DNA from 4 places in the Actinacidiphila sp. ITFR-21 genome. Region 2 is predicted to be linked to each of the others. Evidence: riboswitches for the same ligand, from Rfam matches in the RefSeq annotation. Region 2 holds a riboswitch; each other region holds the start of a gene.
The links. A riboswitch is a leader RNA that binds a small molecule or an ion and turns the genes downstream of it on or off. The one in region 2 is predicted to bind S-adenosylmethionine.

Region 1: linked by a shared signal. The riboswitch ahead of thrC (threonine synthase) and the one ahead of RLT57_RS33585 (putative leader peptide) in region 2 are both predicted to bind S-adenosylmethionine.
Region 3: linked by a shared signal. The riboswitch ahead of RLT57_RS06270 (aminotransferase class V-fold PLP-dependent enzyme) and the one ahead of RLT57_RS33585 (putative leader peptide) in region 2 are both predicted to bind S-adenosylmethionine.
Region 4: linked by a shared signal. The riboswitch ahead of RLT57_RS33435 (putative leader peptide) and the one ahead of RLT57_RS33585 (putative leader peptide) in region 2 are both predicted to bind S-adenosylmethionine.

Annotation. Positions count from the first base shown of each region.
Region 1 is NZ_CP134605.1:2,546,729-2,554,341, forward strand. Features, by position in the region: gene RLT57_RS11205 (hypothetical protein) at 1-863, opposite strand, end outside; gene groL (chaperonin GroEL) at 1,147-2,772, opposite strand; gene RLT57_RS11215 (cold-shock protein) at 3,240-3,443, opposite strand; gene RLT57_RS11220 (ubiquitin-like small modifier protein 1) at 3,938-4,213, opposite strand; gene thrC (threonine synthase) at 4,210-5,511, opposite strand; SAM riboswitch class I at 5,529-5,658, opposite strand; gene RLT57_RS11230 (glucosyl-3-phosphoglycerate synthase) at 6,092-7,057, shown strand; gene RLT57_RS11235 (alpha,alpha-trehalose-phosphate synthase (UDP-forming)) at 7,564-7,613, shown strand, end outside.
Region 2 is NZ_CP134605.1:6,393,189-6,400,801, reverse strand. Features, by position in the region: gene RLT57_RS28335 (hypothetical protein) at 1-140, opposite strand, end outside; gene RLT57_RS28330 (TetR family transcriptional regulator) at 256-897, shown strand; gene RLT57_RS28325 (AraC family transcriptional regulator) at 1,270-2,391, shown strand; gene RLT57_RS28320 (DUF6227 family protein) at 2,530-3,363, shown strand; gene RLT57_RS28315 (ABC transporter substrate-binding protein) at 3,432-4,439, opposite strand; gene RLT57_RS33585 (putative leader peptide) at 4,690-4,833, opposite strand; SAM riboswitch class IV at 4,876-4,986, opposite strand; SAM riboswitch class IV at 5,168-5,280, shown strand; gene RLT57_RS33580 (putative leader peptide) at 5,342-5,485, shown strand; gene RLT57_RS28310 (NtaA/DmoA family FMN-dependent monooxygenase) at 5,676-7,118, shown strand; gene RLT57_RS28305 (flavin reductase family protein) at 7,115-7,613, shown strand, end outside.
Region 3 is NZ_CP134605.1:1,406,356-1,413,968, reverse strand. Features, by position in the region: gene qcrA (cytochrome bc1 complex Rieske iron-sulfur subunit) at 1-76, shown strand, start outside; gene qcrB (cytochrome bc1 complex cytochrome b subunit) at 76-1,719, shown strand; gene RLT57_RS06270 (aminotransferase class V-fold PLP-dependent enzyme) at 1,969-3,342, opposite strand; SAM riboswitch class IV at 3,356-3,473, opposite strand; gene trpD (anthranilate phosphoribosyltransferase) at 3,557-4,609, opposite strand; gene RLT57_RS06260 (hypothetical protein) at 4,614-5,009, opposite strand; gene RLT57_RS06255 (hypothetical protein) at 5,006-5,497, opposite strand; gene RLT57_RS06250 (Lrp/AsnC family transcriptional regulator) at 5,613-5,894, opposite strand; gene RLT57_RS06245 (rhomboid family intramembrane serine protease) at 5,891-6,670, opposite strand; gene RLT57_RS06240 (NYN domain-containing protein) at 6,921-7,613, shown strand, end outside.
Region 4 is NZ_CP134605.1:4,957,338-4,964,950, reverse strand. Features, by position in the region: gene RLT57_RS22335 (sulfotransferase family protein) at 1-209, shown strand, start outside; gene RLT57_RS22330 (non-ribosomal peptide synthetase) at 272-3,364, shown strand; SAM riboswitch class IV at 3,608-3,719, shown strand; gene RLT57_RS33435 (putative leader peptide) at 3,760-3,891, shown strand; gene RLT57_RS22325 (ABC transporter substrate-binding protein) at 4,305-5,462, shown strand; gene RLT57_RS22320 (ABC transporter permease) at 5,471-6,586, shown strand; gene RLT57_RS22315 (ABC transporter ATP-binding protein) at 6,580-7,377, shown strand; gene RLT57_RS22310 (YcnI family copper-binding membrane protein) at 7,443-7,613, shown strand, end outside.

The DNA.
Region 1 (7,613 bases), 3.8 Mb from region 2:
CCGCCGGGCGGCACGCGATAGCCGGACGGCACGGCACCGCTGAGCGCCGCACCGGCCCCATCGGGCACCTCGCCCGACCCCCACACAACCCCGGCCACCCTCTCCGCGGCCCTTGGGGCATCCACCGGCACCGCACCGCCCGGCGGAGCGCCCGACCCCGCGCCCGACCCGCCGCCCAGCCCCGCGGCGGCGCCGGCCGGCCGCTCCTGCGCCGCCGCGGTGCCCTCGCGGAAGCGGCGGCGGTGGCCCGCGCGGTCGGGGCGGCCGACGTAGCCCTCGGGTTGTTCCCGCCGGCCGAACCACAGCTCGGGCGGCGCCCACCGCACGCACGCCGCCTCCACCTCGGACAGGAAGTCCTTCAACCGGGTCAGCTTGATCCGGTAGCGCAGCCGCGGCAGTCCGGGCGCCGGCGGGTCGCCGTCCCGTACCGTCTCCCACAGCAGGGGCTGGTCGGGGTCGAAGGGCCCGCGGGGGAACAGCTCCAGCGTGGCGACCCGGGGCGTCTCCGCCGAACCGGCCGTGTAGTAGATGCCCGCCGCGGCCAGCGAGTCCCACGGGACGAACGCGATCACGCCGTCGTGGAACCACCACCACCCGGCGCCGTCGATCACGAACCGGTAGTGCCGTTCGGACAGCGTCACCGGGATCGTCACCAGCCCCACGACCGCCACCGGCACCGCGAGCCCGATGAACACCCAGCGCAGCGGCTCGCGCTCCACGTAGTCGGCGGCCCAGATCGCGACGGCGCCCACCAGTACGAACACCGCGGAGACGGCCAGGCTCGCCGGGGTCTCCCGCAGCCCGTAACGGACCACGGTCGCGTCCCGTGCCGGCCACCGCCCCCAACTGCCCCCAGCGATCATGCCGACCACTGTACGGTCCGCCTTTCGGCGGACGCCTCCCCTTTGACGCCGCCCACCGGCGCCGCGTCCACGGCGGTGCCCGCAGCGGCACCCGCGGCGGCACCCACAGCGGCGCCCGCGGCAGGGAACGGAGCCGGACCCGGGGCGGCGCCCCGGCAGCGCACGCAGGCGGCGCCCCCTCCCCGGAGGGAAGAGGCGCCGCCTGCGTGTCGTGCTGTGCTGTGTCGTGCTGTGCCGGCCGCGCCAGGTCGCGCGTACCGCAGGAGCCTCGGATCCCGGGGGATCAGAAGTCCATGTCACCGCCGGGCATACCGCCCGGAGCACCGGCCGGGGCGGCCTTCTCCGGCTTGTCGGCGATGACGGCCTCGGTGGTGAGGAAGAGCGCGGCGATGGACGCCGCGTTCTGCAGGGCGGAGCGGGTGACCTTGGCCGGGTCGATGATGCCCGCGGCGATCAGGTCGACGTACTCACCGGTCGCGGCGTTCAGACCGTGGCCCGGGGTCAGGTTGCGCACCTTCTCGACCACGACGCCGCCCTCAAGGCCGGCGTTGACCGCGATCTGCTTCAGCGGGGCCTCGAGCGCCAGCTTGACGATGGAGGCACCGGTGGCCTCGTCACCCTCCAGCTCCAGCTTCTCGAAGACGGCAGTCGCCTGGAGCAGCGCGACGCCACCACCGGCGACGATGCCCTCCTCGACGGCGGCCTTCGCGTTGCGCACCGCGTCCTCGATGCGGTGCTTGCGCTCCTTCAGCTCGACCTCGGTGGCCGCGCCCGCCTTGATGACGGCCACGCCGCCGGCCAGCTTGGCGAGGCGCTCCTGGAGCTTCTCGCGGTCGTAGTCGGAGTCGCTGTTCTCGATCTCGGCGCGGATCTGGTTGACCCGGCCCGCCACCTGGTCGGAGTCGCCGGAGCCGTCGATGACGGTGGTCTCGTCCTTGGTGATGGTGACCGTACGGGCGCGGCCGAGCAGGTCCAGGCCCGCGTTCTCCAGCTTGAGGCCGACCTCCTCGGAGATGACCGTGCCGCCGGTGAGGATGGCGATGTCGCCCAGCATGGCCTTGCGGCGGTCGCCGAAGCCCGGCGCCTTGACGGCGACGGACTTGAAGGTGCCGCGGATCTTGTTGACCACCAGGGTGGACAGGGCCTCGCCCTCGACGTCCTCGGCGATGATCAGCAGCGGCTTGCCGGACTGCATGACCTTCTCCAGCAGCGGGAGCAGGTCCTTCACCGCGGAGATCTTGGAGTTGACGATCAGGATGTACGGATCGTCGAGCGACGCCTCCATACGCTCCAGGTCGGTGGCGAAGTAGGCGGAGATGAAGCCCTTGTCGAAGCGCATGCCCTCGGTGAGCTCGAGCTCCAGGCCGAAGGTCTGCGACTCCTCGACCGTGATGACGCCTTCCTTGCCGACCTTGTCCATGGCCTCGGCGATCAGCTCGCCGATCTGGGTGTCAGCGGCGGAGATGGAGGCGGTGGAGGCGATCTGCTCCTTGGTCTCCACGTCCTTGGCCTGCTCCAGCAGGGCGGCGGAGACGGCCTCGACGGCCTTCTCGATGCCGCGCTTGAGAGCCATCGGGTTGGCGCCGGCGGCTACGTTGCGCAGACCCTCCTTGACCAGGGCCTGGGCCAGTACGGTCGCGGTCGTCGTGCCGTCACCGGCGACGTCGTCGGTCTTCTTCGCGACTTCCTTGACCAGCTCGGCGCCGATCTTCTCGTAAGGGTCCTCGAGCTCGATCTCCTTGGCGATGGAAACACCATCGTTGGTGATCGTGGGGGCGCCCCACTTCTTCTCGAGGACGACGTTCCGGCCCTTGGGGCCGAGGGTGACCTTGACGGCGTCGGCGAGCTGGTTCATCCCGCGCTCGAGTCCGCGCCGCGCCTCCTCGTCGAACGCGATGATCTTAGCCATGGTGAAGTGTCCTCCGCGGACTGGGGGTTCCCCCACCGAGGCGGGGGGCGGTGGATCGGACCGCGTGGCGCCCGCGACGGACGGCCAGCCGGTCGCCGGTTCCTTCCCGACGGCCGGACGGGCCTCACCGACCCGGTCCAAGTTGTCACTCTCACCAGGAGAGTGCCAATGCCAATGATTAGCACTCTCCCCCTGCGAGTGCAAGCTTCGCGGTCCCGCGATGCCTCCGGGAGCGCCCGCGGACGGGGCCCGGCGGCGCCCCGGCCGGCCGAACCCGGCGGGTCCCGGCGGACACCTCAGGGACGTCCCGGAGAGGCTCCGGGAGCCCCTTGGCGGATCCCGGAGGCTCCCCGGCGACCCTCCGGGAACGCGGACGCGTGAAGGGCCCGCACCCCAACCAGGTGCGGACCCTTCACGCGTGAGAAGCCGGTGAGTACGTCGCGTCGACGGTCGAACGCGCCGGGATGTCAGCCTGCCAGCCGGACCATGTCCGCCTGCGGCCCCTTCTGACCCTGCGAGATCTCGAACTCGACTCGCTGGCCTTCTTCGAGGGTGCGGTAGCCGTCCATCTGGATCGCGCTGTAGTGGACGAAGACATCCGCACCACCGTCGACCGCGATGAAGCCGTAGCCCTTCTCCGCGTTGAACCACTTGACGGTGCCCTGAGCCATTCCTAACTCCCCTATTACTGGCCCTATCGCGGCCCCGCACTCCGCGGGCCCGGGTCAGACCTCACCCGCCGGAGCGACCCTTACCGTGGACAGGTGGGAGCCCTGGGAGGCGTGCGCCGGAACGCGTCGACCGCGGCTGAATGTATCTGCCCGGATGCCCAGTGCAACAGGTCAATTGGACGAGAATTCTGGGTCTGACTCATCGGAAATAACCCAGAAAAAAATGATAATGCGGGGCATCTCGGACCGGACATACCAGTCTAACGAGGGCATTTCGCGGGTTAATTTGGCGATAAATCGTCGCGGCACGCCACATGCCGGCGGCCCACTTGCCACCGGCAACTGTACAACCTTTCAACTACCGCTCCGCACCGGTCCCGGCAGCGCCGGGCCCCGCCCACCACGTGGAGTGAGCGGGGCCCGGGGGACGCAAGAGAACGCAAGTAACCGGAAGGTAACGCAGGAACCGGGTCCGGTTCCGGCCGCGTTCCGGCTCAGCCGCCGGCGACCGCCGGAATGATCGAGACGCTGGCGCCGTCCGGAACCGCCGTCTCCAGTCCCTCGGAAAAACGCACGTCGTCGTCGTTCACATAAACGTTCACAAAGCGACGGAGCTTTCCGGCGTCGTCCAGAACCCGCGCCGAAATACCCGTGTGGTTCTTCTCCAGCGACTCGATGACCTCGGCCAGCGTCGTCCCCTCGGCCGGCACTTCGGCCTGGCCGCCGGTGTAGGTACGGAGAATCGTCGGGATGCGAACAGAAGCAGTCATGCGAGGCCAGCCTCTCGGAAAGCGGCAACAGTCGGGCGGATGGTCGCGGTGGGTCCGGTGGTCGGCGCCACCGCGTCCAGAGTCTTCAGTCCGTCGCCGGTGTTGAGTACGACGGTCTCGGCGGCCGGGTCGAGCTGCCCGGTCTCGATCAGCTTCTTGAGGACACCCACGGTCACCCCGCCGGCGGTCTCCCCGAAGATCCCCTCGGTCCGCGCGAGCAGTTTGATCGCGGCCACGATCTCCTCGTCGTCCACGTCCTCGACCGCGCCGCCGGTACGCCGGGTGATGTCCAGGACGTACGGCCCGTCGGCGGGGTTGCCGATCGCCAGCGACTTGGCGATGGTGTCCGGCTTCACCGGCCGCACCACGTCGTGCCCGGCCTTGTACGCCGCCGACACCGGCGAGCAGCCCGCGGCCTGGGCACCGTAGATCCGGTACGGCTTGTCCGGGACCAGGCCGAGCTTGATCAGCTCCTGCAGGCCCTTGTCGATCTTGGTGAGCTGGGAGCCGGAGGCGATCGGGATGACCAGGTTGTCCGGCAGCCGCCAGCCGAGCTGCTCGGCGATCTCGTAGGCCAGGGTCTTGGAGCCCTCGCCGTAGTACGGGCGCAGGTTGACGTTGACGAAGCCCCAGCCCTCGCCGATCGGGTCGCCGATCAGCTCCGAGCAGAAGCGGTTCACATCGTCGTACGAGCCCTCGATACCGACCAGTTCACCGCCGTAGACCGCGGCCATGACGACCTTGCCGGCCTCCAGGTCGTGCGGGATGAAGACGCAGCTGCGCAGGCCCGAGCGGGCCGCGGCGGCGCCGACCGCACCGGCAAGGTTGCCGGTGGACGAGCAGGACAGGGTGGTCAGGCCGAAGGTGCGGGCCGCCTCCAGGGCGATGGCGACGACCCGGTCCTTGAAGGAGTGCGTCGGGTTGCCGGAGTCGTCCTTGACGTACAGGCCGCCGGTGATGCCCAGCTCGCGGGCGAGGTTGTCGGTCTTGACCAGCTTGGTCCAGCCCGGGTTGATGTTCGGCCGGGCGGCGTCGTCGGCGATGTCGGCGGGCACCGGCAGCAGCGGCGCGTACCGCCAGATGCTGGTCGGGCCGGCCTCGATCCGGCGGCGCAGGTCCTCGGGGTCGCCGAGCGGAAGATCGTATGCCACTTCGAGCGGCCCGAAACACTCCTGACAGGCGAAGATCGGGCTGAGCGGGAAGCGGGTGCCGCACTCGCGGCAGGACAGCGCGGCAGCCGGTCCGAACGCGGCGCCGAAGGGAGTGTCGTGGGTACTGGCGACGGTCTGCGCAGCCATGATGGCGAGGCCCTTTCTCCTCATCTTCCCCGTGGCGTACGTCGCCACGAGACGGAATTGGCACCTTCCCCACCGTGTGACCTCGCGGTCGGCGGGAGGGTTGCCGGGGCTTCAACGGGCCGTTCCCTCTGCCCCTCTGGATGAGCGGTATGGCACCGGACACGGTGGTCCGGGCGTTTGTCCAGCGGTGCCGCCCCCGCTCGGGAGCGGTGCCGCACGGCACGACCCCGAGGTGCGGGGCACGTACGTGTTGCTCAAGACTGTAACGGAGAAGTGTCCGTTCGGACCGCTCCGTCCGTACCGCGAGACGGGTCGAATGGATCACACCGGCCGCGCCACGGCCGCGCCGCGGAGGCCCGCGGCGGGGCCGTGACCGGCGCTGTCACCGGCACCGTGGCCGGGGTAGCGGCGGGGGTCGCGGCCCGGAGACGCGGCCGGGGGGCGGCGGCTGCCGGGCCGCCGCCGGTTCCCGGCGGGTTCCCGGCGGACCTTGACTGATCCTTGGGCGGATCCTTGGGCGGATCCTTGGCAGCCCGCCCGCCAGCAGACCACCAGCAGACCACCAGCAAGGAGAGCGCACGTGATCGACGAGGTGGAGCACTGGCTGGCACGCCGGTCGTGGTCGGCCGACGACCGGCCACTGGACCTGCTGCTGGCGGCGAAACGGGCGGCGGGCGAGCGCGGCACGATCAGCGTGGTGCTGCCCGCGCTGAACGAGGAGGCCACCGTCGGCGACATCGTCGAGACGATCCGCCGCGACCTCATGACGCCGCAGGTGCCGCTGGTCGACGACCTGGTGGTGGTCGACTCCGGCTCCCACGACCGTACGGTCCAGGTCGCCTCGGCGGCCGGCGCGCGGGTGGTACTGCGGGACTCGGTGCTGCCCCGGCTGCCGACGGTGCCCGGCAAGGGCGAGGTGCTGTGGCGGTCACTGCTGGTCACCGAGGGGGAGATCGTCTGCTTCGTGGACGCAGACCTGCGGGAGTTCGACTCCCGGTTCGTCTCCGGCGTGGTCGGGCCGCTGCTCACCGAGCCCGCCGTGCGGCTGGTCAAGGCGATGTACGACCGCCCGCTGGAGACCGGTGACGCGGCCGTGCCGGCCGGCGGCGGCCGGGTCACCGAGCTGGTCGCCCGCCCGCTGCTGAACCTGCACTGGCCGCGGCTGGCCGGCTTCGTCCAGCCGCTCGGCGGCGAGTACGCGGCGCGGCGCTCGCTGCTGGAACGGCTGCCGTTCCCCGTCGGCTACGGGGTGGAGCTGGGCATGCTGGTCGACGCGCTCGGGCTGGTCGGGCTGGACGCGCTGGCCCAGGTGGACGTGGGCGTACGCCACCACCGGCACCAGGACGGCCAGGCGCTGGGCCGGATGGCGGCGGCCATCTACCGCACGGCGCAGCTGCGGCTTGCCCGGGGCCACCTGGTGCGGCCGAGGCTGACGCAGTTCGACCGGGTGGAGGAGGGGTTCGTGGCGCGGACGCACGCGGTGGACACGGAGGAGAGGCCGCCGATGGTGGAGGTCCGCGAATACCGGGCCCGGCGGGCCGCCTGACCCCGGGGGGGCGCCCGCCCGGCGGCCCCCTTCGCCCCGGGGGGCGCCCCCTTCGCGCCGCGCCGCGACGAGCCGCGCCCGAGCGGCCCGCCCGACCCCTTTCGGCCCATCCCGCGGCCGCGGGCCGGTGGCGGGTTGTCCGCGCAGTTCCCCGCGCCCCTTCTTGGCCGCTCCGCCCGGCCCCTTGCGGCTGCCTCTCGGCCACCGGCCGGTGGTGGGCCGGTCGCGGGGTTCCCCGCGCCCCTAAGGAACCGCGTCCACCCCCCCGGGAGGAGATTGCGGCCGGTCGCTCTGGGCAGCCCCTTGCGGCCGAACCCACGGCCACCGGCCGACGGGCAAGAGCCAGCCGCAAGGGGCTGCCCCCAGGGGCGCCGGGAACTGCGCGGCAAACCCGCCGCTGCCCGGTGGTCGCGGGATGGGCCGCAAGGGGCTGGGCGGGGCGGCCGGGGAGGGGCGGGGCGGCGGGGGGACGTTTGAGACCGCACGCCGCTGGCTAGGCTCGCCGCATGGTCGAGACGCGTCACGCCGCCCCGATTCTGGTCGCCTCCAACCGGGG
Region 2 (7,613 bases):
CGGCCGAGGCGTTCGCGGACCGCGAAGCCGGCCAGCCAGAGCACGATGGCGACGGCCGCCACGGTGAAGGCGGTGAGCGAGGTGTGGGCGGCGGCGCCCATCAGGATGCCCATGCCCAGCAGAAGGACGACGAGGCTCATGTCCGCTGCACCTCCGAGGAGTCGGGATTTTCAGCTTACAGTTGTTCACTGACTCCTTGAGTCTAGCCCCGGCCGGAACTGGAGAAACCGGGAGAACAGCTGTTTACTGAATGACATGGGTCACACGTCCGCCGGGGTCCGCCGGACCCAGAAGCAGCACACCCGCCAGGCTCTGCTGGACGCCGGACTGCGGCTGCTGGAGCACCAGAACCTCAGCAGCCTGGGCCTGCGCGAGCTCACCCGGGAGGTCGGAGTCTCCCCCGCCGCCTTCTACCGGCACTTCCCGGACATGGCCGGCCTCGGCGTCGCACTGGTCGGCGAGGCGCTGGGCAGCCTGCACACCGCCATCCGGGCGGTGATGGCCGACGGCTCGGCGGACTCGGCCGCGCGCATCGACCGTACGGTGGCGATCACCGCGGAGTACGTGGACCGGCACCGGCCGCACGTCCGCTTCATCGCCCGGGAGCGCTTCGGCGGCGTCCGGCCGGTCCGCGAGGCGATCGCCGGCGAGCTGCGGCGCTTCGCCGACGAGGTGGCGGTCGGCCTGGCCGGGCAGCCGCTCTCCGCCGGGTGGCCGGCGGACGACGTGCGGGTGCTGGCGGAGCTCTACGTCGACCACACGGTGATGACGGCGACGGCCTTCCTCGACGTGGCCCCGGGCGACGACGCGCGGCGCGAGCGGGTCGCCCACACGGCGGGGCTGCGGATGCGCATCATCAACACCGGGCGCGAGCACTGGCCGGTTCCGGAGACGTGACGGCCGGGCCTGCCGGCTCTCCGGACCCGCTGTGCTCGCACCGGCGGCGACGGCGGCGCGGACGCGGGCACCGCAGGCCGCGGGCGGCACGGGCGGCCGGGCGTCACCGCGGGAGGCGCGAGGTTGGTGCGGGCCGTGGCGGGCCCGCACCAGACCTCCCCCCGCCGGATCCGTTCCCCCCTGCGCGGATCCCCAGTGCTTGGGGCACCGGTCCGGCCATCATGGACCGGCGGGCCGCGGAAGAGGAGGACGCAACGTGCCGGCCGGCGGACCCAACGCGCCATACCGCGGGTAGGCTGCGAGGACGCCCGCCGCGGAACCACCGGGGCCCGTGGGAGGGCTGTTGTCCGCCGATCGCCGGAGGGAGCAGGAGTGCCGCCAGCAGACCCGACCGCCGCCCTGCCGACGCCCGCCCTGCCGGCCCCCGTTCCCGGGCCGGCCGGCGCCGCGGACGCCTTCGCGCCGGCCGCCGCGCTCACCGAGAGCGTCGCCCTGCCGCGGTTCATCGCCACCGCGGCCTCCCGCGGGACCCGGGAGGCCGAGGCGCTGGCGCGGGCCGCCGGGGTGCCGGCGGTCCTGCGCGGACCGGAGGCCGCCCGCGTCCCCTCGTCGTCCACCTACCGGTTGTGGGACGCGGTGCTGGCCCGTACCGGACGGCCGGACGTCGGGTTGCTGGCCGCCACCCGCTACCGGCCGGGGCGGCTCGACCTGTTCGACTACCTCTTCAGCACCGCGCCCACCGTCGGCGCAGGCCTGGCCGACGTGATCGGCGGCATCCACGTACTGAGCACCAACTCCGTGATGACCGTCGAGGAGTCCGCCGACGAGCTGACCGCCGACTACGGCGTGCGGGACGGCGACCGGCGGCTGCGCGGTGTGGTCGCCGAGTTCTCCTTCGCGGTGTTCACCTCGCTGCTGCGGCACGCCACCGCGAGCGCGCTGTCCCCGAGCCGGATCACCTTCACCCACAAGCCGCCGCACGGGCTGCACCGCTACGCCGACGCCTTCGGCTCGGCCCGGATCGAGTTCGGCGCGGCCACGGACTCGCTGACGCTCCACCGCCGCGATCTCGCGGTGCCGCTGGTCACCGCGGACGCCTCGCTCGCCGCGATCATCCGCCGCAACGCCGCCGCGCTGCGCCCGCCGTCCCGCCCGGCCGCCCGGACGCTGCTCGCGGCGGAGGCCGCGGTACCCGGCCTGCGGGACGTGATAGCCGCGCAACTTCCGGGCGGCCGACCCTCGTTGGCGACGGCGGCCGGCCGGCTGGCGATCAGCCAGCGGACCCTGCAGCGCCGCTTGGGCGAGGTCGGCACCACCTGGCGGGCCGAGGTGGACGCGGTACGGCGCGAGCAGTCCGCCGGACTGCGCCGTGAGGGCGGCGGTCCGGCCCAGCTCGCGAGCCGGCTGGGCTTCGCCGAACCGCGTTCGCTGCGGCGCGCGATGCGCCGCTGGGACGCCGAGGGGCACCCCGGCGCGGACCCGGGTATCGGCTGACCTGGTCCGGCCCGGCCGCGGGGGCGCGCGTCGCGGTTCCGCGCGCCTGAAATCCCGGCGTTCGGGAGGACGGAAGGCAACGGTGCCACTAGCCTGAGTCGCCAGCAGGGTCGGTGACGTCGGAGCCTGGAGGGCCGGATGGACCCAGAGCCCGCACAGACGGCGGAAGTCGTACGGTCAGGCGGTCGGCCGGGGGAGCAGCTGGCCCGGTTACTGGCCCGCGCCGAGAACGGCACCCGGATCGCGCGGCAACTCGCTGAGGCGCGGTTCGCGTTGATGCACTACTGCGGTCTCCAGTCCTGCCGGCACGCCAAGGGGCCGCCGCGCGGGCTGGACCGCAGGACGTACCGCCATAGTTTCCTGCTGCCCGACGGCGAGGTCCTGGTGCTGTGGGAGCTGGAGCACAACACCGGCCCCGACGGCCGGGTGCGGCACGCGGTGTTCGCCGACCGCGACGACATGGCGCTCGCCGAGTGGGCGGTGGACACAGCCTTCGGCGGCGCCGGCGGCCCGGCCGAACTGCCGTCGGACCCCTGGCCGTTGCCCGGTGGGACGGCCGGGCCGGCGGTCCCCGGCGAACCGGACCCGGCCGACGAACCACCGGTCCCGGGCCGGGAGGCCTACCGCCGCGCGTACACCGAGAACCGGTCGCCCGAGCACGCCCGGCGGCTGCTGCGCCGGGCCAGCAACGCCAACGCGCCCGGCGAGGACGTGCTGCTGCAGCTGCACGCGGCCATCGCGCACGACATCAGCATCGTCACCCGGCGCAGTTCGGTGATCGGGGGCCGACTGGTCTCCTGGGCACTGTACGAGCACGCCTTCCTGCTGCTGGACGGCGGCGAGCTGAGCCTGTGGGAGATCGACCACACCCGTACCCCGGACGGCCACCCGGTGTGCGAGGTCTACCCGTCCCGGGACGCCGCCCTGGACACCGCGGTCCGCCGGATCGAGGCGGGCGGGGCCGGCGGGTAGCGGCGGGCCGCCGGCCGGGTGACGCCGCGGGGGCCGGCCGCCCCCGCGGCGTCACGCCGCCGCGGCGGTCAGAAGGTGGCGGGCGGGTTGACCTGCGAGGCGGTGACGCCGGTACCGGCCACGTCCCACTTGGCGAAGATCTTCGCGTAGTCGCCGGACGCGATCAGCTTGTTGACCGCGTCGGACAGTGCCTTGGCGATCGGCGAGCCCTTGGCGGTGACGAACCCGACCGGCGTGGTGCTGATCTGGCCGAGGTACTTGGTGTTCGGCACGTGGGTCGCGTCGTACTTCAGGCTGAGCGTCGGGCCGAAGTAGATGTCCACCTTGCCGTTGGCCAGGCCGAGGAAGATCGGCGCGCTGTCGGTGAAGTACTGGACCTTGTACGGCTTCTTGCCGACCCCGGCGCACTTGGAGGCGCCGTCGGTGAGGATCTGCTGGAAGGTCGACCCCGGGCTGGTGGCGATCGTCAGCCCGCACAGGTCGGTGAGCTGCGTGGCGGAGTCGATCGGTACGTCCTTGGCGCCCAGGAAGGACTGGCCGTCGTTGAGGTAGGTCGCGAAGTCGACCACCTCCTCGCGGGCCTTGGTGACGCCGAAGTTGTCCTGGCCGACGTCGTACTTGGCGTTCTGGACGCCGGGGATCACCGTGGGGAAGGTGCCGTACTCCACGTTCCAGGTGACGCCGAGCACCTTGGCGACGGCGTTGCGCAGGTCGACGTCGAGGCCGATGGGGTCGCCGTCGGAGTTCTCGCCGCCGTGCGGCAGGCCGGAGACGCCGGGCGTCTGGGTGGTGCCGAGGGTCAGCTTGCCGGCGGCGCGGATCTTGGCGGGCAGCTCCGCGTTCAGCGTCGGGTCGGTGGCGACGGCGGAGACGACGTCCTGGTCCGGGATGGCGGTGGAGGCGGCCGACGTGGCCGGGGCGGCGGCGGTCGTGGCGCCGGTACCGGAGGGCGCGGCCGAGCCGGAGTCGTCGGAGGAGCTGCCGCAGGCGACCAGCAGGGTCAGTCCCACGGCTGCCGCGGCGGTGGCCGCGGCCAGGCGCGGTACGCGGCGGCTGGAGCGTCTTTCGGTGGTCACGGGATTGCCTCTCGCACGGTGGTCGGTCCCGGTGCGGGACGTGGCGGGCACCGGGACGGGGGAAGAGAAGAGAAAAGGGGGGCGGCCGGGCGGGGATCCGGTCGCGCGACTGCCCGCAGCACCACGAGGGGCCGCCGGAGCGGGCCCCGGCCGGCCGCGCGGCGACGGCGGGCGGGAAGGAACGGGAGCGGTACGGAGCCGGAGCGCCGGGACCGGACCGGACCAAACCGGGCCGGTCGCGGGCGGGTCCTCAGACGGTCAGCGGGCCCGGGGACGTCTCGGTACCCGGACACAGGGCGCTGCTGACCCGCAGCAGGTCGACATGGCGGCGGACCACAAGGACCGGGAACGCACCACGCGGGCGTGCCGCGTGCCGGCAGTGCCGTATGTCCATGTCCGTCCCCTCGTTCCCCTCGGTCCCGTCGGGCCCTTGGGGGCACCGCGCTTACGGGACGTCCGTGTCCCGTCGGGTCGTCACCTGGAGCACCCCGCCGCGGAGGAGGGTTGCTGGTCAGCCAGCCAGGGCTGCGCGCTGACGCTCGTAACCAGGGGTCACGTTAACCGCCCGGCGACTTTCGGACAATCCCCGCGGGAGCGACGAACGTCACTGTCCGGGCCCCCCGGGGCACGCGTACCGGCCGCCGCACCGGGGAAACGGTCGTGGGGCGGCCGGTGTTCGGCCGGTGGGGGATTGTGTCCGGCGGCGTCGCGGAGTTACGGTGCTGGCAGGTCATGAGTGTCAGCGACAAGCCCTGGCTCGCTGAACGGCAACCCTCCTCCGCGGCGGGGTGCTCCAGGTGACGACCGGGCGGGACCGAAGACGGCTCCGCAAGCGCGGGCTCGAGCGGGTGCGAGCCGATCGAGGCGGAGGTGACGTGGTGCGGGAAAACCCTGGGCGGTTCATGACCACCGTTGCCATGTACTCACGGCGTCACATCGACCTCCAGCGCGTCGCCGGCGCGCTGTGTCCGGGTCAGCCGACGGCCGCCCTGCGGCCCACCGCATCCCCGCCCGCGCCGCTTCCCCGCTGCCTTCGGCGCTCCTAGCCCCCGCCGGTCGGGGGCGGCCGGAACCCCGACCCCGACCCGCTCGGCCCGCCGGACGCGGCACCGGACCCCCGGCGCCGACGGTGAGGCCGGCACCCGCGCGGGCCACTTCGACCGCCCCGCCCTGCCCCGCCCACTGCCACGCCGCGGCCCGAGCGCCCCGCGCGAAGCCCCAAGGAGGCCCGCCCGCATGAGCAGACCCCGCAAGCAGATCCACCTCGCGGCCCACTTCCCCGGCGTCAACAACACCACGGTGTGGAGCGACCCGGCGGCCGGCAGCCAGATCGAGTTCAGCTCCTTCGCGCACCTGGCCCGTACCGCCGAGCGGGCCAGGTTCGACTTCCTGTTCCTGGCCGAGGGCCTGCGGCTGCGCGAGCAGGGCGGCGAGATCTACGACCTGGACGTGGTGGGACGCCCCGACACCTTCACCGTCCTCGCCGCGCTGGCCGCCGTCACCGACCGGCTGGGACTGGCCGGGACGATCAACTCCACCTTCAACGAACCGTACGAGGTGGCCCGCCAGTTCGCCTCCCTGGACCACCTGTCGGCCGGACGCGCCGCCTGGAACGTCGTCACCTCCTGGGACGCCTTCACCGGCGAGAACTTCCGCCGCGGCGGCTTCCTCGCCCAGGACGACCGCTACGAGCGGGCCCGGCAGTTCCTGGAGGCGACGTGGAAGCTGTTCGACTCCTGGCGCGGTGACGAGATCATCGCCGACAAGGAGTCCGGCCGGTTCCTGGCCGCGCCGGGTCCCGGGCGCTTCGACCATCACGCCGACCACTTCGACGTCTCCGGCCACTTCAACGTGCCGCGCAGCCCGCAGGGCCGCCCGGTGGTCTTCCAGGCCGGCGACTCCGAGCAGGGCCGGGAGTTCGCGGCGTCGGCTGCGGACGTCATCTTCACCCGGCACGGCACCCTGGAGGCGGGAAAGGCGTTCTACGCCGACGTCAAGGGCCGGCTGGCGAAGTACGGGCGCTCCCCCGAGGAGCTGCTGGTACTGCCGGGCATCACCTTCGTCCTGGGCGACACCGAGGCGGAGGCGCACGAGAGGGCGGATGTGGTCCGGCACCAGCAGGTCAGCGGGCAGACCGCGATCAAGTTCCTGGAGCAGCTGTGGAACCGCGACCTGAGCGCGTACGACCCCGACGGGCCGCTGCCCGCGGTCGATCCGCTGGTCGGCGAGAACACCATCGCGCGGGGCCGGGCCGGCGTGGGCAAGCGCGACCCGCTGCCGATCGCGGCGCAGTGGCGGGCGCTGGCCGAGGAGAAGAAGCTCTCGATCCGGGAACTAGTCGTCGAGCTGACCAGGCGGCAGGTCTACGTCGGCACCCCGGAGCAGGTGGCACGAACCCTCGACGAGTTCGTGCAGGCCGACGCGGGTGACGGCTTCATCCTCGCGCCGCACCTGACGCCCGGCGGGCTCGACGAGTTCGCCGACACCGTCGTCCCGCTGCTCCAGGAACGCGGCGTCTTCCGCACCGAGTACACGGGCGACACCCTCCGGGACCACCTGGGTCTCAGGGCGGCCGGCGCTCCGGCGGCAGCCGCCCCCACCGTCACCACCAGCACCGACGAGCACGCCGACCGGGTGCGTTCGTACCAGCCGCAGGCCAAGGAGTGGAGCAAGCGATGACCGCGGCCCGAGCGCAGCACAGGGAAGACCGCCACGAACGCCTCGGCCTACGGCCGGCGGGTCGGCCGCCGAAGCCGCAGACGCACGGTCCGGGGGACGGCCAGGGCGTCCGGGCGGACGGGCGTACGCTGGAGCCGGCGGAGTTGCGGCGGGTGTTCGGGACCTTCCCGACCGGTGTCACCGCTGTCGCCGCGCTGGTCGACGGGGTGCCCGTGGGCCTGGCCGCCAACTCCTTCACCTCGGTGTCCCTCGACCCGCCGCTGGTGTCCGTCTGCGTGGCGCACACCTCGACCACCTGGCCGGTGCTCAGGGACCGCGCCCGGCTCGGCGTCAGTGTGCTCGGCGCCCACCAGGAGCGCGCCTGCGCGCAGCTCGCGGGCCGCGGCGGCGACCGGTTCGCGGGCCTGGACTGGCACGCCACCGACGACGGCGCGGTACTGCTGGCCGGCGCCAGCGCCTGGTTCGACTGCGCCGTCGAGCAGCACATACGGGCCG
Region 3 (7,613 bases), 5.0 Mb from region 2:
CGTCAACGGTGAGGGCAACCTCATCGCGCTCGGTGACTTCGAGGCGCCCGTCGGCCCGGCTTTCTGGGAGCGCTGATGAGTACCACAGGCACCACGACCGAATCCCCGGCCCGGCGCCGGCCGACCAACCCCGGCGAGCGCGTCGCGGAGTGGACCGACGGACGGCTCGGCCTGTACAAGCTGGCCAAGTCCAACCTGCGCAAGGTCTTCCCAGACCACTGGTCCTTCATGCTGGGCGAGGTCTGCCTCTACAGCTTCACGATCCTCATCCTCACGGGTGTCTATCTGACGCTGTTCTTCCACCCCAGCATGAACGAGGTCGTCTACCACGGCCCGTACGCGCCGCTCCAGGGCGTGCGGATGTCCGAGGCGTACGCCTCCACCATGCACATCAGCTTCGAGGTCCGCGGCGGTCTGCTGATCCGGCAGATCCACCACTGGGCCGCGCTGATCTTCATCGCCGCGATGATCGTGCACATGATGCGGGTGTTCTTCACCGGCGCGTTCCGCCGGCCGCGCGAGGTCAACTGGCTGTTCGGCTGGACGCTGCTGTTCCTGGGCATGTTCACCGGCTTCACCGGCTACTCGCTCCCCGACGACCTGCTGTCCGGCACCGGCGTGCGGTTCATGGAAGGCGCGGTGCTGTCCACGCCGATCGTCGGCACGTATCTGTCGATGTTCCTGTTCGGCGGCGAGTTCCCCGGCCACGACTTCGTGTCGCGGTTCTACTCCGTGCACATCCTGCTGCTGCCGGGACTCATGGCCGGCCTGCTGGTCGCCCACCTGATCCTGGTCTTCTTCCACAAGCACACCCAGTTCCCGGGCGCGGGCAAGACCGAGAAGAACGTCGTCGGCGCCCCGCTGATGCCGATCTACATGGCCAAGGCGGGCGGCTTCTTCTTCCTGGTCTTCGGCGTCATCGCGGCCGTCGCCGCGGTCGCCACCATCAACCCGATCTGGACCATGGGCCCCTACCGGCCGGACCAGGTGTCCACCGGCGCCCAGCCCGACTGGTATATGGGCTTCTCCGAGGGCCTGATCCGGGTGATGCCCGGCTGGGAGATCAGGGGCTGGGGCCACACCCTGGTGCTCGGCGTCTTCATCCCGCTGATGATCTTCCCGCTGGTCATGGTGGCCATCGCCGTCTATCCGTTCATCGAGTCCTGGGTGACCGGCGACAAGCGGGAGCACCACCTGCTGGACCGGCCGCGCAACCGCCCGGTGCGCACCGGCTTCGGCGTGGCCTGGCTGACGCTGTACTTCACGCTGCTGATCGGCGGCGGCAACGACCTGTTCGCCACGCACTTCCACCTGTCGATCAACGTGATCACCTGGTTCGTCCGGATCGGCTTCTTCGTCCTGCCGGTGCTGGCGTACTGGGTCACCAAGCGGATCTGCCTCGGACTCCAGCGCCGCGACCGCGACAAGGTGCTGCACGGCCGGGAGACCGGCATCATCAAGCGGCTGCCGCACGGTGAGTTCATCGAGGTGCACGAGCCGCTGTCGCAGCAGCAGCTGCACGTCCTCACCGCCCACGTCCAGCCCAGGCCGATCGACCCCGGCCCCGAGGTCGACGAGAACGGCGTCGAACGCAAGGTCGGCCCGATCGCCAAGGTCCAGGCCCGGCTCTCCCGCAACTTCTACGGCGAGCACAGCCAGATCCCGAAGCCGACGGCCGAGGAGTACGAGGAGATCACCAGCGGACACGGTCACCACTAGCCGCGCGCCGTACGGTCGCCGAACGGCCCCGGGCCGTCCCCCGCACCCCTTCCCGGGGGCGCGGGGGACGGCCCGGGGCCGTTTACGGCTGCCGTTTTCCACGGCCGTCACCCGTCGCCCGCCGGCCGGGCCGCGCGGGTGGCCGCCCGTCGCCGCACCCCGCCGGAACGCCCCGGCTCCCGAAGCGGGGGCCGGGGCGGCGTATGGCGGGGCCGGTCTTGGTGACGGGCGGGGACGCGGGGCGCAGGGCTACGCCGGGACGCAACGGCCGTTCTCGGTGCGGTAGGACCAGCGGGCGCCGTCCTTGACGAGGGTGGTGACCGCGTCGAGGAAGCGGTCGATGTGTTCGTCGGGGGTGCCGGCGCCGAAGCTGACGCGGATGGCGTTGAGGGAGCGTTCGCCGGGGGCGGCGTCGGGCGCGCCGCATTCGCCGGGCTCGTCGGGCTCGCTGTCCAGGAGCGTACGGACCAGCGGGTGGGCGCAGAAGAGGCCGTCGCGGACCCCGATGCCGTGCTCCGCGGACAGGGCCGCGGCGAAGTGCGAGCTGTTCCAGCCCTGGACGACGAAGGAGAGCACGCCGACCCGGGCGGAGTCCTCACCGAAGAGGGACAGCACCCGCACCTCGGGCACCGTGGCCAGCCCCTCGCGCAGCCGGGCCAGCAGCTGCCGCTCGCGGGTGACCAGCCGGTCGTAGCCGGCCTCGGTGAGGGCGCGGCACGCCGACGCGATGGCGTAGGCGCCGATCACGTTGGGCGATCCCGCTTCGTGGCGGGCGGCCACCGCGGTGTGCCACTCGACGTCGAGCTGTCCGTCGACCCGGCGGGCGACCTTGCGGGTGGCGCCGCCGCCGGCCAGGTACGGCTCGGCGTCGCGCAGCCAGTCGGGCCGGCCGGCGAGCACGCCGGAGCCGAAGGGCGCGTACAGCTTGTGCCCGGAGAAGGCCACCCAGTCCACGTCGAGCGCGGTGATGTCCACCGCCTGGTGCGGGACCAGCTGCGCCGCGTCCAGGACGATCCGGGCGCCGTGCCGGTGCGCGGCGGCGGCCAGCTTCCGTACCGGCCACAGCTCCCCGGTCACGTTGGACGCGCCGGTGACGCAGACCAGCTTGGGGCCCTTGGGGGCGCCGTGCAGTGCCACGTCGAGGGCGGCGACGGCCTGTTCGGGGGTGCGGGGGGCGGACAGCCAGGTGACGTGCGCGTCCTCGCCGCGCTGCCAGGGCAGCAGGGAGGCGTGGTGCTCGGTGTCGAAGACGTAGACCTGGGTTCCGGCCGGCAGTACGGCCGCGAGCAGGTTGAGCGAGTCGGTGGTGGACCGGGTGAAGACCACCTCGTCGTCCGGGCGACAGCCGAGGAACCGCGCGACCGTCGCGCGGCTCTGCTCGAACAGGTCGGTGGACAGCTGCGAGAGGTACCCGGCGCCGCGGTGCACGCTGCCGTAGTAGGGCGCGTACGCGGCCACGTCGTCCCACACCCGCTGGAGGGCCGGCGCGCTGGCCGCGTAGTCCAGGGCCGCGTACGTGACCTCGCCGCCCGTCACCAGCGGCACCCGGACGTCGCGTCCGAGGACCGGCAGCGGTGACGTGGTCTCACAGTCGGTAGCGGTCGCAGGGCTGTATACCGTCATGACAGAGCTCCCCAAGTCCGGCTTGCTGCGAGCCTTGCTTGCTCACAGCCTGGTCCTCACCCGGGGCACCCCACCACGGACGGAGGGTTGCCGGACAGCGAGCCGGGGCCTTGACGCTGTCACTCGTGACCTGGAGGACATTGTGCCAGAAGCCGGCGGACGCGCAAGACGCCGTCCACGACGCGGACGGCGTCCCCTTTGATGAGACGAAAAGCTACGCGTTGCTGGCCGCGACCCAGCGGTCCAGCACGGCGGCGGCGGCCCCGGAGTCCACGGACCGCGCCGCCTGCTCGATACCGGCCGCGATCTGCTGCTCCAGCGGTCCGTCGCCCGGGTGCAGCGCCACCAGGGCGGCGGCCGAGTTGAGCAGCACCGCGTCCCGTACCGGACCGGTCTCGCCGGCCAGCAGCCGCCGCGCCACCTCGGCGTTGTACGCCGCGTCGGCGCCGCGCAGCGCCTCCACCGGCACCAGTTCGATGCCCACGTCGCGCGGGTCGAAGGAGGTCTGCCCGACCTTGCCGTCGCGGACCACCCAGACCTGGGAGGTGGCGGTGGTGGTCAGCTCGTCCAGGCCGTCGTCGCCGCGGAACACCAGCGCGGAGGAGCCGCGCTCGGCGAGCACCCCGGCGAGGATCGGCGCCATCCGCGCGTCGGCGACCCCGGTGGCCTGGGCCCGTACCCGGGCCGGGTTGGTCAGCGGGCCGAGGAAGTTGAAGGTGGTGGCCACCCCCAACTCGGCGCGGGCGGTGGCCACATGGCGCAGCGCCGGGTGAAAGCGCACCGCGAAGCAGAAAGTGATGCCGGCCTCGGCGGCGACCTCCACCACGCGCTCCGGGGTCAGTTCGAGATTGACGCCGAGCTTGCCGAGGACGTCGGAGGCACCGCTCGCCGAGGAGGCCGCCCGGCTGCCGTGCTTGACGACCTTCGCGCCGGTCCCGGCCACCACTATCGCGGACATGGTGGAGATGTTGACCGTCCTGGCCCGGTCTCCGCCGGTACCGACGATGTCCACGCTCGGGCCGGGCACCTCGATGGTCCTGGCGTGCTCGTACATCGTGCGCACCAGGCCGGAGATCTCCTCCACGGTCTCGCCTTTGGCGCGCAGCGCGACGGCGAACCCGGCGATCTGCACGTCGGTGGCCTCACCGCGCATGATGCGGTCCATCGCCCAGGCGGTGTCGTCTTCGCTCAGGTCGCGGCCGGCCAGCAGTGCGGTCAGCACGTCGGGCCACGAGCGGGCGCCTCCGGCGGGGTTCTCAGTGCTCATGCGGTCACCCTATCGGCGCGGGGCGGCCGCGCCGCGGCCCGTGCGGCAACCTGTCGCCGGGGGTCCGCCCGTGGCGCCGCGGTTGGCGCTCGGGGCCGGGGGGCGGGCCGAAGCAGCAGGCGGCGGCCTGCGGCGAGGGAGTGCCGTCGGGCGGGGTGGATTCGAGCAGGGCGGTGATGTGGGGGAGGAGCTGTTCCCGGGGTGGGGCCGGCGGGGTGTCCTGGCCGTCGGGGAGGGTGGTGTGGAGGAGGTGTTCGGCTTCCTGGCGGCCCGCGGGTCCGGTCCCGTCGGAACCGGGCCCGCCCCGGCCCTCGGCCCGGTCTTCGGTGCGGGTGCGCAGGACGGTCTGGAGGAGGCGGTGGACGGTGAGGTGCTGGCCGTCGGGGGTGAAGGAGATCATGTTGTAGGCGTGCAGGACGCCGAGGGCGTCGCCGAGTGCGATCGGGCCGTCTGCGAGGGGGCGAGGAGGGTGCGGGGGATGGCGTCCGGGGCCAGCCAGGCGATGATGTGCAGGAGGGTGACGGCCAGCGGGTCACGGGCTCCGATGGCGGTGATGGTGTGGTCCCAGATGCGGGCGATGGTGCGCTGCGGGTCGATGCCGTCGGGTGCTGTGTCCAGGACCCGGCCGAGCAGCCTGCGGTAGGTGCCCAGGCCGGTGCCGGTCTGATGCAGATACGCGCCCGCCTGCTCCAGTGCCAGCGGCAGCCACCCCGGCTCCCCACCCCTCGCGGCCCGCTGCCGGACCTCCCGGCCGGTGCGGGCCGGCCGCGCGGATTCCCCGCCCCCCTGAAGGGACCCCCGTCCCCCTGAGCTTCGTAGGGTTCCCGTGCCCCGTCGGCGGAGCGCCCAACCGCGCCCAGCGCGCCCCACCACGGACGGCACCGCCACGCCCCCGCCCACCCCCCTGAGCCCGTCCGGCGCCTGAGGACAGGCCCCGGGTCCCCCGAGCCACCCCGCGCCCCCCACCGTCGGCGGCGACCGCCACCCCCAAGGGCCGGAGGAGCTACGCGTCGAGGCCGATCGCGAACGCCGCCTCCAGGTCGTGCTGCGAATACGTGCGGAACGCCACATGCGTGTCGGTCACCAGCACCCCCGGCACCTTGGAGATGCGGCCGGGGATGATGTCCGCGAGGTCGTCGTGGTGGCTGACCCGGACCAGGGCCACCAGGTCGTAGGTGCCGGTCACCGAGTAGACCTCGCTGACGTTGTCCAGCGCCGCGATGGACTCCGCGATCTCCGGGATCCGGTCGACGGACGTCTTGATGAGCACGATCGCGGTGATCACGGCTGGATGTCTCCTCGGGTCGGCCTGATGACGAGGCTCACCTTACGCCGGGGCCGATAGCACACCCAGGCGAACAGGAAGCCGAAGGCGAAGCCCACGACGTGGGCGAGATAGGCGACTCCGGGGCCGCCCCGGGCGGTCTGGGCGGCCAGCCACTGGAGCACGAACCAGAAGCCCAGCACCATCCAGGCGGGGAACCGCAGCGGGACGAAGAAGAGGAAGGGGAACAGGCTCGTCACCCGGGCCCGGGGATACAGGTAGAGGTAGGCCCCCAGCGCCCCCGAGATCGCGCCCGACGCCCCGACCAGGCTCTGGGTGTCGCCGGGGTGGGCGAGGGCGAAGCCGTACGTGGCCAGGTAGCCGGCCGCGAGATAGAAGAGGGCGAAGCGGACCCGGCCCATGCGGTTCTCCACGTTGTCGCCGAAGACCCACAGGAAGAGCATGTTGCCGACCAGGTGCACCCAGCCGCCGTGCAGGAACAGCGCGGTGAGGACGGAGAGGAACGGCACCTTCCCGTAGGCGGGCGGGACCGGGCAGCCGCCCGGCAGTACCAGCCGGACCGGCGGCAGCGTGCCGTGGAACAGTTCGGCGGGAACGACTCCCCAGCGCGCGAAGTACAGCGACTGGCCGCACAGCAGCCGCTGCCCGCCGCCGTACGCGGGGGTGAACCCGGACAGCGGGCCCAGCAGGAAGACCGCGGTGCACACTCCGATCAGCGTGTACGTCACGACCGGCGGGCGGCGGACCGGGTTCTGGTCGTACACCGGGATCACCATGGACCGATGATGACGTAGCGGTCGTACCGGACAAAGGGTGCCTCGCCGCAGCGCTGCGGACCGCCGAGGCCGTAGGGTGACCGGAACACGCGCCGTAGCCCGCGCCGGTACACCCCAGGCGGCCGTCACCGAGCCATTCACGAGGTACCGAGCGGATTGACCCCCGCGGCGGGGACAATGGTGGGGAGCAGGCGGCGGCCGGAGGGATCGAAGGGGGCCGGGAGGGCGCCGAGGAACCGGACGGGAGTGACTGGTGGACGGTAGCGGTGGCGTTCCCGACGCCGAGGCGAGCGGCGACGGCGCGGGCGAGCCCGCGCTGGACCGACCGCTGCCCGAAGGGGTACGGCACCGCGTTGTCGCCATCGCGGCCGACGCCTTCGGCGGCTTCGTCTTCGCCGACCTCCCGGTGTCACTGCGCCCCTACGCCCGCTTCACCCCCTCCAGACGTGTGAAGTACGCGGCCACCGCGCTGGCCGCCGCGCTGGAGTCGGACGCCGGTTTCCGCCGCAAGGTCGCCGGCAGGCTGCGCGAGGCACAGCCGGAGCTGACCGAGGCCCTGGACGGCGGTACGCCGCCACCGGCCGCCGATCCGCTGGACGTGGCCGCCGCCGCGTATCTGCTGCGCCCGGCGGGCTGGGCCAAGCTGGTCGCGACCGCGGGCGAGGAGGCGCAGCGGGCCGACGCCGAGCGCGCCGACGAGGAGGCGCTGCGCGAGCTGGCCCGGCTGCGGGCGGAGACCGAGGCGCTGCGCGAGCTGGCCAGGACCGAGGCCGCCAGAGCCCGCGCCGAGCTGGACACGGTCCGCAAGGAGAGCGACGCGCTGCACCGCAAGCTGCGCGCCGCGCACAGCGACGTCAAGCGGGCCGAGGCGGCGCAGCGCCGGCTCCAGGCCGAGCTGGACGACTTCCGGGCCGCCGCGGACCGGGAGCGGGCCGCGGCGGAG
Region 4 (7,613 bases), 1.4 Mb from region 2:
TGTCGTGGTCGCCGGGCGAGCGCTCGGAGTGGAGCCGTACCAGCCACTGGCACAAGGACGTCGCCGACAGCTCCGGGTTCCGGCAGAGCAGCAGGCAGTACGAGGTGACGGTCGACAACAACGCGAAGCTCGCCGGCTACTACCGGCACCACCTCCCCTTCTACGAGCAGCTCCGGGCCGGTGCGCTCGCGGTGCCGGCCGCCGGCTGAGGCCGGCCCATCCACCCACCGGTGCAAGGAAGCCGAGACGCCGTCTCAGAAACGGGGCCACCATGTCTTCCCGCACGTCCTCAACCGTGCCGCCGCCCGATCCCAACGGCCGGCGCACGCCGTATCCCAGCGATGCGGTGACCGTCCTGGACCTCATCGAACAGCAGGCCGGCGCGCATCCGGACGCCGTCGCGCTGGCGTACGACGGCGAGGCGCTGACCTACCGGGAGCTGGACCGCAAGGCCAACACCCTGGCCGGGATGCTGGTGGACTTCGGAGCCCGGCGGGAGACCCTGTTACCCCTGCTGGTCAACGACGGGATGGAGCTTCCGCTGGCGATGGTCGCGGCGATGAAGGCCGGGGTCCCCTTCATCCCGTTCGACCCGACCTGGCCGCAGGAGCGGATCGGCGCGCTCCTGCGCGACCTGGACACCCGGATCGCCGTCGGGTCGGCGCGCACCCCCGCGCCGGCGGCGGCCACCGCCCGCCTCCTGGTGACCGACCACCACGCGCTGGCCGAGACCGCCGAGGCCCCGACGGCCGGCCGGCCGGGGCGGGCCGACCTGGTCTACGGCTTCTTCACCTCCGGCACCACCGGTCTGCCCAAGTGCACGCTCAACGTGCACAAGGGCCTGCTCAACCGGTTCCTCTTCATGACCCGCAGCTTCGGGGCCGGGCATGTCTCGCTGCAGAACAGCCGGTCGGTCTTCGACTCGTCGCTGTGGCAGCTGCTGTGGCCGCTGACCATGGGCGGCAGCGTCGTCATGCCCCGCCGCGACGGCCTGCTCGACCTGGAGCGGACCATCGACCAGATCAGCCGGCACGGTGTGACGATCACCGACTTCGTACCGTCGATCTTCACCGTCTTCGTCGACCTGCTCGCCTCCGACCAGCGGCTCGCCGCGTCGGTCGGCTCGCTGCGCAACGTGCTGCTGGGCGGGGAGGCGATCAACGTGGACGCGGTGCGCAGGTTCCACGAGCTGCTGCCCGGCCGGGCCGTCACCAACACCTACGGTCCCACCGAGGCGTCGATAGGCAGCGTGTTCCACACCCTCACCGCCCTCAGCGGCGAGGAGATACCGATCGGCCGGCCCATCGACAACACGTCCGCGGTGGTCGTGGACGACTCCCTGCGCCGGCTGGGCACCGGCGAGACGGGCGAGGTCCTGATCGGCGGCGACTGTCTGGGGCTGGGCTATCTGAACGACCCCGAGCGGACCGCGGCCGCGTTCATCACCAACCCCTTCCCCGACATCCCCGGCGAGCGCCTGTACCGCACCGGCGACCTGGCGCAGTTCCGCGCCGACGGCTGCCTGTACTTCGTGGGCCGGCGCGACGACCAGGTCAAGGTGCGCGGCGTGCGCATCGAGCCCGCGGAGGTGGAGCGGGCGCTGCGGGCGCTGCCCGACGTCCAGGACGTCCGCATCGTCGTGCAGGGCGAGGCCGACCGCATGATGCTCATCGCGGCCGTCGTCGCCGGCGACGGGTTCGACCCGGCGGACGCCAGGTCCCGCGCCCGCGCACTGCTTCCGGCCGAACTCGTCCCCGACCGGTTCGTACGGATCGCCGCGATGCCGTTGTCCCCCAACGGCAAGGCGGACCGCGGCGCCCTGACCCGGCTGCTCGAAACGCCCGACCCGGCGGCCTCCCCGGTCCCGGCCGGCGACGGGCAGGCCGCGGCGGGCGACCTGGAGCAGACCGTGCGCGCGCTGTGGGCCGAACTCCTCGGCGGCGACATCGGCTCCCAGGACAGCTTCTTCGACGCGGGCGGCACCTCGCTCAGCGCCCAGCGGCTGGCCCTGCGCCTGCGCGACCTGTTCGGCCTGCGCGTCTCCGTACGCGACATCGCCGAGGCCCACACCGTCCAGGCGCAGGCCCGGCTGATCGCCCAGGACGGCCCGGTCCGCGACCGCGCCGCCCTGTACCGCGACATGCTCGCCGACGCGGCGCTCGCACAGCGGGCGGGTGACGGCGCGGCGGACCCGGCGGACCCGGCGCCCGTGCGCCCTTCCGGTCCCCGGCGCCTGCTGCTCACCGGCGGCACCGGCTTCATCGGCGTCCACCTGCTCGACGAGCTGTTACGGTCCACCCGGGCCACCGTCACCTGCCTGGTCAACGCCCCCGACGACGAGGCGGCCCGCGCCCGGCTCGACGCCCGCGCCCGCCACTACGGACTGGCCGTGCGCAGCGGCACCCCCCGGGTCCGGGTCGTGCGGGGCGACCTCGCGGCCGAGCGGTTCGGGCTGTCGCCGGCCGCCTTCCAGGAGCTCGCCGACGGCACCGACGCCGTCGTCCACTCGGGCGCCGAGGTCAACCTCGTCTACCCCTACCAGCGGCTGCGCGCGGTCAACGTGCTCGGCACCCGTGAGGTGATCCGCCTGGCCACCGCCGGGACGGGTCCCGCGCGGCCCGTCCACCACCTGTCGACGCTCGGCATCTTCCCCCGGACCGGGGCCGTGCCCGACGAGGACTCCTTCCCCTCCGTCGAGGACGTGCCGGACGACGGCTACGGCCAGAGCAAGTGGGTCGCCGAGGCCATGCTGCGGGACGCGCGCCGCCGGTACGGCCTGCCGGTGAGCCTCTACCGGATGGGCGAGGTGATGCCGAACACGCGCACCGGGGTCTTCAGCCACGGCGGCAGCCTGGCCGAGTTCCTGCTGGACGCGTCCGTCGAACTCGGCGTCACCTTCGGCACCGGCGCGCTCGGCGACTTCACCCCGGTCGACAACGTCAGCCGCCTCATCGCGACCGCCGTCCGCGACAGCCGCGTGGGGCAGACCTTCCACGTCGTGCAGCGCGAGTCGACCCGCCTGGACGACCTGCTCGGCCACGTCGCCGCCCGGTTCGGCCTGCGGAGCGTCGACTACGCGGAGTTCCGGCGGCGCGTCGCCGAACAGGACTCGCCGCTGCTCCAGCGGCTCGCCGCGGTGCTGCCCGACCCCGCCGCGGGCCCGCGGACCCTGACCGAGCTCTTCCGCGACGTGCCCTCCCCCGACGTCAGCCGCAACTGCCACGAGTTCGTCGACTCCGCGGCCGTCGAGTGGATCCCCCTGGACTCCGAGGTCTTCCACCACTACGCGGCGGCCCTGCGACCGCCGTCGGCCGCCCGCCGTGAGGACCTGCGGCTGCTCGGCAGGGCGGAGATGACCTCCTGATCCCCTGACAGCCGCGCCTCGGGGCCGGCGCACCGGTGGAAACACGTCGACGGCGGCCGGAATGCCGCCGAGAAGCGATCCGGTGTTCCGGCCCGCGAAGCCGAATTGTTGCACCGGTGTTGCGGTAATACCGGGGCGGAACGCGGTGGCCGGGCGGCATACGGCCACCGCGAATCGGTGTGCGCCGAATTCCCCCCGAACTCTTGCCCCGCCGCCCCGCACGGGGCTATCTTCCTGCCGACAGGTGATGAGTGTCAGCGTTCGGCCCTGGCCTGCTGACCGGCAACCCTCCTCCGCGGCGGGGTGCTCCAGGTGAACACCCGGCCGTGCCGCAGGGGCCCGGCAAGCGCGAGACCGGCGGGCGGTGCGCCCGCCGCCAAGTGGAGGTGCTGACGATGGGTGAGCGGCAGACGTCGCGGCCCGAAGGTCGCAGCGCCGTACGGGCGTTCCGGAGCTCCTCCCGTCGTCACATCGACCTTCAGCGCGTCGCCGCCGCTCTCTGTCCCGGGCTGCCCGCCGGCCGCTGACACGGCGCGGCCGCCCCGGGCGGGCAACATGCCGCCACCGGGCCGGACCTGACGGCGGCTCCGGCCGCGGCCCGGCGGGCACGGCACGGCCCGCGCGGCACGCACGGTAGCCGGTCGGCGCGGGATCACGCCGGCCGGCCCGGCGTACCTCCCCGGCGATCCCCCGCGGAACCGTATCCCGTACGCGGCGCGGTGAGCACCGACGGATTCGGCCGCCTGCCGCGCCTGACACGCCCAGTCGCCTTCCCGGAAAATCCGGTGCCCCGCGGTCGATGACGTCCGCGTGAACGCGTGTGCTTTCTCCCGCCGACCCGGAAACCGGTCGCGCGAACAGATCTCCGTACGCATGCGGCTGCCATTGGAGCCGGTCCGCAAATCCGCCATGCCCGAATACCGGACAGGATTCCCGAACCATGAGTGACGACATTCCGCAGACGCCACAACCCGGCGACGCGAACCCCGAACCACCGCAGCCCGGCCTCGTCGAGGCGAACGTCGACCTCGACGCCGCCAAAAGCGTCTCCCGGCGCCGCCTGCTCACCTTCGGCGCCGTCGGCGTGGGCGCCGCCGCTGCAGCCGGCCTGGGCAGCTGGGCCTTCATCAGGAGCGACACGAAGGACAGCGGCACCGCCGACGGCCTCACCGTGACGAGGTCGTGGGCCGACCGGCAGCTGACCGTCACCGCCCCCAGCGGCGTCTGCGACGCGCCGCTGATCGTCGCCTACGAGAAGGGCTTCTTCCGGGACGCCGGGCTGAACGTCGTCCTGAAGAAGACCGGCACCGACGAGGACGCCACCGCCGCCGTCGGCTCGGGCAAGTACATAGCGACCAACGGCATCTTCTTCAACTTCCTCGGCCCGATCTACAACGGCACCCCGGTCAAGCTGTCCGGCGGGCTGCACCACGGCTGCCTCGACCTCTACGCCCGCAACGACGGCTCGGTGCCCACCGTGGCCGCGCTCAAGGGCCGGAAGATCGGCGTGAGCAGCCTGCAGGGCTCGGCGCCCAACTTCTTCTCCCTCGACCTGCTCGACGCCGGCATCAACTCCAGTCCGGCGGCCAAGCAGGTCGAGTGGGTCGTCATCGAACAGGACCTCCTACCGAAGGCGCTCCAGGACAAAAAGGTCGACGCCATCGCGACCGCCGGCGGCTTCCTGCCGATCATCCAGGGGGTCAAGGACGGCTGGGCAAAGGAACTCTCCGACAACCGCGACCTGAGCCGCAACGCCTCCTACCCGTGCTGCGCGGTCGCCCTGAACGAGACCTTCGTCAGCCAGGACCCGGTCACCGCCGCCAGGCTGGTCAACGCCTGGGCGCGCGGCTCGCGCTACGTGGGGGCGAACCTGCAGGAGACCGCCGAGATCGAGTCCGGCAGGCACTACGTCCCGGACACGGCGGCCAACATCCTGCCGGTGCTGCAGACCCTCACCTTCGACCCCTCGCCCAAGAACCTGCAGCGGGTCCTCGAGCCGGGCATCGACAAGTTCATCCACACCGGCTTCCTCCCCGCCGGTACCGACGCCCGGGCGCTGGCCGACAAGGTCTTCGTCAACCTCGGTCTCGACTTCTGAGGAAGACCATGGACCCCACCACGCTCAACGCCGTCCCGGCCGCCACCCCGGCGGCGGCCGGGACGGCGGCCCCCACCGGGACGACCGTCCAGGGCGCGGCGCGTATCCACGCGGCCCTGGAGAAGGTCACCCACCCGGTCCGCGTCAACCCGGTCCTCACCGGCGCCGGCGTCCTCGCCTGGGCCGCCTTCAGTACGATCACCGAGGTCGTGCACGACAGTCCGGGACTGCCGCTGCGCGACAGCGCCGCCGTCCGCGCCACCACGGACTTCACCGCGATCGTCGGGGCGGCCGTCGCCGGGCTCGCGGTGGTGCTGTGGGCGCTCAGCGGCATCCGCGGGCGGCTGGGCGCCCGCGCGGCCGCCCGTGTCGCACACGGTTCGGCGTGGCTGTTCGGCTCGGCCGTCTGGGCGATCTTCTGGGAGATCTCCACCGCCAAGACCAACGCGCTGTCCACCCCGTACTTCGACGCCCCCCAGGAGATCCTCGACCACCTGTGGAACGACAGGGGGATCCTCGCCGACAGCCTCGGCAACTCGCTCCAGCTGCTCACGCTCGGCTTCGTCCTCGGCCTGCTCGCCGGTCTGACCACCGGGGTGGTGATCGGCTGGTGGCAGCAGGCCAACTACTGGGTGCACCCGATCCTGATGTTCCTCGGGCCGGTGCCGACGCTGGCCTGGGTACCGGTCATCTTCGTGCTGTTCCCGAGCGCCTACAGCGGCGCGGTGTTCCTGATCGCGGTCAGTGTGTGGTTCCCGATCACGGTGCTGACCCGGGCCGGCATCGTGAGCATTCCCCGCTCGTACTACGACGTGACGCAGACCCTGGGCGCCAAGAGCTGGTTCCTGCTGCTGCGGGTGAGCCTGCCGGCCGCGCTGCCGAGCATCTTCACCGGCGCCTTCATGGCGCTGGGCTCGTCCTTCGTGAGCCTCACGGTGGCGGAGAACTTCGGGGTGAACTCCGGACTCGGCTGGTACCTGAACTGGCAGAAGAGCTGGGGCGACTTCCCCGGCCTCTATGCCGGCATCGTCGTCCTGGTGGTCGTCTGCGGTGTGCTGCTGACCCTGCTGTTCCGGCTGCGCGGCTGGGTGCTGCGCTGGGAGAAGGAGCTGACCCGATGGTGACGACCGGCGCGGGTGCCGCGATCGACCTGCGCAACGTCACGCAGGCGTTCCGCAACGGCAGCAGCGACCTTCCCGTCCTCGACGACGTCTCCCTCTCGGTCAGGCCCGGTGAGTTCGTCGCGCTCGTCGGCCCGAGCGGTTCGGGCAAGTCGACGCTGATCCGGCTGCTCGCCGGGCTCGACAGGCCGCTGTTCGGTTCGGTGCGGGTGGGCGGCGAGCCGGTGACGGCTCCGGACCCGAGCCGGGCGCTCGTCTTCCAGGACCCGACGCTGCTGCCGTGGCGCACGGTCCGCGGCAACGTGGCGATCGGCCCGCAGGCGCGGCGGGCCCGCGCCGGGGCGAAGGCGCGGATCGACGACGCGCTCGCCCTGGTCGGGCTGACCGACTTCGCCGACGCCTGGCCCGCGCAGCTCTCCGGCGGCATGGCGCAGCGGGCCGCGCTCGCCCGCGCGCTCGTCAACGACCCGTCCGTACTGCTGCTGGACGAACCACTCGGCAGGCTCGACGCCCTCACCCGCCGTGTCCTGCAGGGCGAGCTGCTGCGGCTGTGGCGGGAGCGGGGCTTCACCGCCGTCCTCATCACCCACGACGTCAGCGAAGCACTCGTGCTGGCCGACCGGCTGGTCGTCCTCTCGCCGCGTCCGGCCCGGATCCGCGAGGTCGTCGAGGTCGGTCTCGACCGCCCCCGCGACCAGTCCGCGCCGGAGTTCGTCGGTCTGCGCGCGCGGATCCTGGCGCTGCTGGACGAGGAGGCCACGACGCCGCCGGACGAACTCCGGGAAACCCGCTGACCCGCGGGTCCACCCGCCCACCGACCCCACCGACCCCACCGACCCCACCGACGGAATCAGGCACGATGTCCCAGCACACGAAGTCCCTCGTCGTGATCATGTCCGCCGCCGCCGCGATGGTGCTCGGCGCGGCCGGACCGGCCGCCGCGCACGTCGGCGTCACGTCGTCGAGCGCCACGGGCGGCAGCAGCGCGGTGCTGACGTTCACGGTGCCCGCCGAGTCGGCGACCGCTCAC